DNA from 3 places in the Photorhabdus stackebrandtii genome. Region 1 is predicted to be linked to each of the others. Evidence: predicted binding sites of a transcription regulator. Region 1 holds the regulator's gene; each other region holds the start of a gene.

The links. Region 1 encodes CRP, which controls carbon source genes, mostly activating them, when cyclic AMP is high. Its sites were predicted from a motif close to ATGTGANNNNNNTCACAT; they were not measured.
Region 2: udp (uridine phosphorylase) is a predicted target of CRP. The motif match lies at 1,143-1,160, and genes of this name have one in related genera.
Region 3: epd (erythrose-4-phosphate dehydrogenase) is a predicted target of CRP. The motif match lies at 708-725, and genes of this name have one in related genera.

Annotation. Positions count from the first base shown of each region.
Region 1 covers NZ_PUJV01000020.1:23,564-25,841, forward strand. Annotated here, with positions in the region: gene C5470_RS15640 (phosphoribulokinase) at 1-311, shown strand, start outside; gene C5470_RS15645 (OsmC family protein) at 433-840, opposite strand; gene crp (cAMP-activated global transcriptional regulator CRP) at 1,162-1,794, shown strand; gene argD (bifunctional acetylornithine/succinyldiaminopimelate transaminase) at 1,844-2,278, opposite strand, start outside.
Region 2 covers NZ_PUJV01000015.1:20,504-22,781, reverse strand. Annotated here, with positions in the region: gene C5470_RS13565 (intradiol ring-cleavage dioxygenase) at 1-342, shown strand, start outside; gene udp (uridine phosphorylase) at 1,287-2,042, shown strand; gene C5470_RS13555 (tyrosine-protein phosphatase) at 2,137-2,278, shown strand, end outside.
Region 3 covers NZ_PUJV01000004.1:171,838-174,115, reverse strand. Annotated here, with positions in the region: gene C5470_RS05280 (MarR family winged helix-turn-helix transcriptional regulator) at 95-493, opposite strand; gene epd (erythrose-4-phosphate dehydrogenase) at 948-1,967, shown strand; gene pgk (phosphoglycerate kinase) at 2,053-2,278, shown strand, end outside.

The sequences.
Region 1 (2,278 bases):
TGGATGATTATATTAACTACATTACCCCCCAATTTTCCCGGACACATATAAATTTCCAGCGCGTCCCGACTGTTGATACGTCCAATCCATTTTCAGCCAAAGCCATTCCATCCCTGGATGAAAGTTTTATCGTCATCCGTTTCCGTGATCTGACTCAAATTGATTTCCCGTATTTGTTATCCATGTTACAGGGCTCATTCGTTTCAAGTATTAATACCATCGTGGTTCCCGGTGGAAAAATGGGACTGGCAATGGAATTAATTATGACGCCATTGGTACAACGATTACTGGAAGGGGAAAAAATTTGTTGATCAAAACCTGGGATAAATCTAGAAAACCCAGCGTTTGAATCCACTTCTTAATTTATTCAGTTAGAAAAGCAGGTAACTGATATTAGTTACCTGTCGTTATTTTTAATCAGGAAATAATATCTTAATCTGTCTCTTTAATTTCAAAGCTGTGGGTAAGTTCAACTGATTTACCCAGCATCAACGAAACAGAACAATATTTCTCTGCGGAAAGCGTGACGGCACGTTCAACCGCTTTCTCTGTTAAATCCCTGCCGGTAACAATAAAATGCAGATTAATAGAAGTAAACAAGCGTGGTGCCTCTTCACGACGGCGGGAAGTTAATTTCACTTCACAATTTCTTATGTCATATCTGCCTTTCTGCAAAATAGAAATAACATCAATCGTGCTGCAACCGCCAACTGCCATTAATACCATTTCCATTGGGCTTGGTGCCTTATCACCGGCATTTCCATCCATCATTATCTGATGACCCGAAGACGATTCCCCCAAAAGAGACAACCCTTCAACCCATTTTACCCGCGCTTGCATAAGTACCTCTTAAGTCATTTTTTGCATCAAAGCCTACTCTTTCAGTATTAAACTGGCAATCTAATGAGCGGTTTATTATGCTGAAACAATACAAGACAAGACAGAATCCTTTTCCTGTGTTAAAAACAGAAGCAGGTCCGGGTATATGTGGGTTAAGATCAATACTCAAGTTTCAAATTTCAGATAACCTATATAAAACCCTTACCTGTCGGTTTTTCAGCAAACTAATATGTTAAGCTAGTGTCTTTATAAGCCAGCCTGACGAGAAACTTTTAGGTTCTCGTGTTATTTAGGCAGCGATAACAACAGAGGATGAAGCGAATGGTTCTCGGCAAGCCACAAACAGACCCCACTCTTGAATGGTTTTTGTCACACTGCCATATTCATAAATATCCATCCAAAAGCACGCTTATTCATCAAGGCGAAAAAGCAGAGACGCTTTACTACATCGTAAAAGGTTCTGTTGCGGTTTTGATTAAAGATGAAGAAGGCAAAGAGATGATCCTTTCCTATTTAAACCAGGGAGATTTCATTGGCGAACTTGGATTATTTGAAGAAGGACAAGAGCGTACAGCCTGGGTACGGGCCAAAAGTGCCTGTGAAGTAGCGGAAATTTCCTATAAAAAATTCCGTCAACTGATTCAGGTAAACCCGGATATTTTAATGCGTTTATCTGCCCAAATGGCAAGCCGTTTGCAAACAACTTCTGAGAAAGTCGGTAACCTGGCTTTCCTGGATGTGACCGGCCGGATTGCTCAGACTTTACTGAATCTGGCGAAACAACCCGATGCAATGACTCACCCGGACGGGATGCAAATCAAAATCACTCGTCAGGAAATTGGTCAGATTGTTGGCTGTTCCCGTGAAACGGTTGGCCGTATTCTAAAAATGCTGGAAGATCAAAATCTGATCTCCGCACACGGCAAAACAATTGTTGTTTACGGTACACGTTAATTCCTGATTAATCAGCGCATGATATTGCGCTGATTTTTCTCACTCTTATTTACACCAACTGGCTAATTGCCTTATCCAGCCGTTCCATCCCCTGGGTTATCTCCTCTTCACTGATAATCAGCGAAGGCGTGAAACGCAGTACATCACTACCGGCACTCAATAACATCAAACCATTTTCAGCCGCCAGTTGCAGGATCTCTTTAGATTTTCCCTGATACTGCGCTTTTAGTTCCGCACCAATCAGCAATCCCTTGCCACGGATTTCACCAAATATCGAATATTTCTGATTGATATCGTTCAGAAAATTCACAATCAAATGATGACGTTTTTCAACGCCCTCCAAGACCTCTGGCGTATTGATAATGTCAAAAGCGGCATTTGCAACCGCGCAAGCCAGCGGATTACCACCATAAGTTGTGCCGTGAGTTCCCGGCACCATCGCCGAAGCGATATTCGCCGTAGTCAGCATAGCGCTAACAGGGAA
Region 2 (2,278 bases), on a different contig from region 1:
GTTGGTAGAGCAACTCATATTCATATTGCGATTAGACAGATCAGCAAAGATATAAATGAAGAAGAACATTTTGCTTTTGTTGGTCAAATGTATTTTCCTGAAGAAATTAATACAGAGGTTTATAAATATGATCTGTATTCAAAACGGAGAGTAATCAGAACTAAAAATCATGAAGATAATTATTTTAAAAATATGAATGGTCATCTTTCAGAAATAAAAGTAACAAAAATAGACAATTCTGATATTAATCGTGGGGTGCTGGGGGAAATAATTCTGTCAGTAAATTTAGAAAATATATCTAATTTCATAAGTAAAGATGATTTATATTCCCATACGGTATGACCGATTTTGTTGAATAAATTAAACTTCAATATAATAACAGTCGAAATTATAAAATAACCTATTTAAATGGTATATTGATTTATAATTTTAAAAAAAAGTATCAGGTGTTTGATAGTTACATACGGACATTGTGCAGGCACAGAGAAGATTGTCTTTTCAATATTATCCAGTAGATCGTATTTCTCTGTGCCTGTCATTTTCGTGGAGAGTTTTTAACTGTGCGAGAAGAACATTAAAATTGTTTTCTGTCTTGCCATAGATAGTACTCCTGTATGGTGGAAAGGTTATAATATGTTTAAACAATATGCATCCTATTAAAGGATGATATTTATATTTGGCAATTTTTTATTTTTTGGAATTGATGGTTCTTGGGATATATTTTTCTTTATGACTGGATTGATATTTACTGCTATCGATTTTTTGGATAGACAGTTTCGATGAGATAATCATTTGTTTTTCATTTTGGCGATTGATAAATCAAGTTAGCTATTTGGATATATTCTGTTCTAAATAACTTTCCAAAATGGTGCTACACCTTATCTACCAACAATCCTATGTATAACAATGAGTTGAAGAAAACCATGTGTAGCGGAATTATGAAACCTTATTTAGATGTTGTTTAAAGTATAAATAAAATTGAATAATTGGTTGCTTGTTCCATATATGAGTGTATTCAGTTTAGCTTATGGCAGGAAGAAAATGCTTGGTTCTTTATTTTTGAGTTTGTGATTGTTATTTGTGCATATGTTAATTTTTTTCTTTATAGTAGCTCGATCATTTTTACTCATTTTATGACTATTTTGTGATTTACATCGCAAAATAATGTACGTTTTTCTTTTTTATCTTACTTCAGAGTGATATTTATCACTAAAAGATGTCTAAATGCTCAATACAGTAGATTTCAACTAATTTCGTTATAAATTCTTCCCTCTGAGGAGTCTGATATGTCCGATGTATTTCATTTGGGTTTGACTAAAAGCGACCTGCAAGGTGCAACTTTAGCTATTGTTCCAGGCGATCCGAAACGCGTGGAAAAAATTGCAAGATTGATGGATAACCCAGTTTATCTTGCTTCTTTGCGTGAGTTCACGTCATGGCGTGCAGAAATTGATGGTAAAGCGGTTATTATATGCTCCACGGGTATTGGTGGCCCATCAACTTCCATTGCTGTTGAAGAATTAGCGCAATTGGGGGTGCGTACTTTTTTGCGTATTGGGACAACAGGCGCAATTCAGGAAAATATCAATGTTGGTGATGTGCTAGTAACCACGGCGGCTGTCCGTTTGGATGGCGCCAGCTTGCATTTTGCTCCGATGGAATTTCCGGCTGTTGCTGATTTTGACTGTACGACTGTACTGTATGAAGCTGCAAAAGATTCCGGTGCAACGACACATGTGGGTATAACGGCCTCTTCCGATACTTTCTATCCTGGTCAGGAACGTTACGATACCTATTCTGGCCGTGTTGTGAGCCGTTTTAAAGGCTCAATGGCTGAATGGCAGGCGATGGGCGTCATGAACTATGAAATGGAATCTGCGACTTTGTTGACTATGTGTGCAAGCCAAGGGCTGCGTGCAGGTATGGTTGCCGGTGTTATTGTCAACCGTACTCAGCAGGAAATTCCTGATGTTGAGTTACTTAAGAAAACAGAAAGTAACGCATTGGGGATCGTAGTCGAAGCTGCTCGTCGTTTGTTGTAAATAATACTTTTTGGGCCGGAGTGTTCCGGCTCACTCTTCTTTATAAATAGAAATCTGTTAATGTTTTAACATTTACAACTAATTAAGAGTCATCATGATTACTACATCTTTATTACACCCATCAGTGCTTCCCCTTCATGGCGGGATTAATTTTCGTGATTTAGGTGGTAAAACGGTAGCCAGTGGTGGGAAAATTAAGTCAGGTTTACTTTTTCGCTCTGGTGCTTTGGATCGTT
Region 3 (2,278 bases), on a different contig from region 1:
CACTATTTTGCCGAAGTGAACCGCGTGATTCATACGGTTCATGACGGAGACATGCCAACGTAGATTGCGCAGCGATCCGTTGGTACGTCGTATTTTAGTCGCATGCTTTGTCGTGATTGACAATCCAATCCTCAGCACTATCTGGCATCGATGGATCTTCCAGTCTAGCCACCAGGCTGAGTAATGTGTCCAACGTCACTTTCAGCTCGTTGAGTTCAGCGTCTTTCACGAGCGATTCCATCCATTCGGTTTCAAGCGACGTCGCTGTATCAAAGGTATGCTGACCAAGCCCAGTGAGTCGATAGAGCGGTGAACGTTCGTGCCGGGGATTAATGATGGTTTTCACCATTCCTGCCTTCAATCCAAGATTCAGTTGTTTCTGTGCACCTTGGCGTGTGATGCTCATTGCTGCGGCAATCTGGGGCGCTGAGAGTGGATGTGGTGCGAGTGCAATCGCACAGAGCACCTGCCATATCGCGCTCGTGATTCCCAACGGGGCAACGAGCTTATCCCCTTTAGAGAGCAATCGGGCATTGAGCCGGAACACTGCTAATGTGATCTCGTTGAATACCTCAGACGCCGGAGTTTTCTTGATCGACACGATTTACTTCCTTAATCTTGCACTTCAATAAACGACAACTAGTTTCCATATATTGAAACTGGTTGTCAATATTTAAGCGGATGGTATTGATAGATCAATGTATTGGATTTGACTTACATCAAATGCTGGCATGTTTTTCCGTTTTGTACTTTGATCACTTTTTACTATTGCCATCAATCTGCTTTTCCCTTAATCTCATTGTCAGTAGCTGAATCGTTTCGTTTTGTTGTCTGGAGAGTTTTTTGTGCCACAGTTTTAGCAATTTTGTGATAAGCAATCAGTACATAAGTGATTGCGTCGTTTATCCTAAACGGTTGCGTGGTAATAACTATATTCAGGGAGTAACATGACAATCAAGGTAGCAATAAACGGTTTTGGCAGGATAGGGCGCAGTATTTTGCGTGCTCTTTATGAGTCTGGGCGTCGGGCTGAAATTGCTATTATTGCTGTTAATGAGTTGGCGGGGGCCGAAGGGATTGCCCACTTGCTGAAGTATGACTCCAGTCACGGCCGTTTTGCCTGGGATGTGCGTCTGAATAATGATTTGTTGCAGGTTGGTGACGATAATATTCGTCTGTTTCATCAACCCGATATATCGGCATTGCCTTGGCAAGAATTGGGAATTGATATTGTTCTTGATTGCAGTGGGATATATGGCAGCAGAGCTGATGGGGAAGCACATCTTGCCAGTGGCGCAAAAAAGGTGCTGTTTTCCCATCCGGGCGGTAATGATTTAGACGCAACGGTGGTCTATGGTGTGAATCAGGACTTACTGACAGCAGAAGATCGCATTGTATCTAATGCTTCTTGTACCACCAACTGCATTATTCCTATCATTAAATTATTGGATGATGCATTTGAGATTGAGTCTGGCACAGTGACAACAATTCATGCCTCAATGAATGACCAGCCTGTGATTGATGCCTATCATCAGGATTTACGGCGTACCCGGGCCGCCAGCCAGTCTATCATTCCGGTGGATACAAAATTGGCCGCAGGGATAACCCGGATTTTTCCAAAATTCTGTGACCGTTTTGAAGCCATCTCAGTACGCGTACCAACGATTAATGTTACTGCTATTGATTTGAGCGTTACAGTAAAATCTCCAGTGAATGTCAAAAAAATCAATGAATTAATGCAAAAATCAGCAGCAACTTCATTTCGTGGTATAGTTGACTATACCGAATTGCCGTTAGTCTCAACGGATTTTAACCACGATCCCCACAGTGCGATTGTTGATGGCACACAAACGCGGGTCAGTGGGCAACATCTGATTAAGACATTAGTCTGGTGTGATAATGAGTGGGGTTTTGCTAACCGAATGTTGGATACAACGTTAGCAATGGCTGCTACGGGTTTCAAATGATCTGTTGCTGACAGACTGTGCATAATAATAGATCTGCACACGGCACAAGATTAAACAATTTAGAGAATCAACGAGAGGATTCACCATGTCTGTAATTAAGATGACCGATTTAGATCTGGCGGGTAAGCGAGTTTTGATCCGTGCTGACCTGAACGTTCCGGTAAAAGATGGCAAAGTCACCTCTGATGCGCGTATCCGTGCTTCTTTGCCGACCATCGAAGCAGCATTAAAACAGGGCGCCAAGGTGATGATCACTTCTCACCTCGGCCGTCCTACTGAAGGCGAATACAATGAAGAATTCTCGCTGAAAC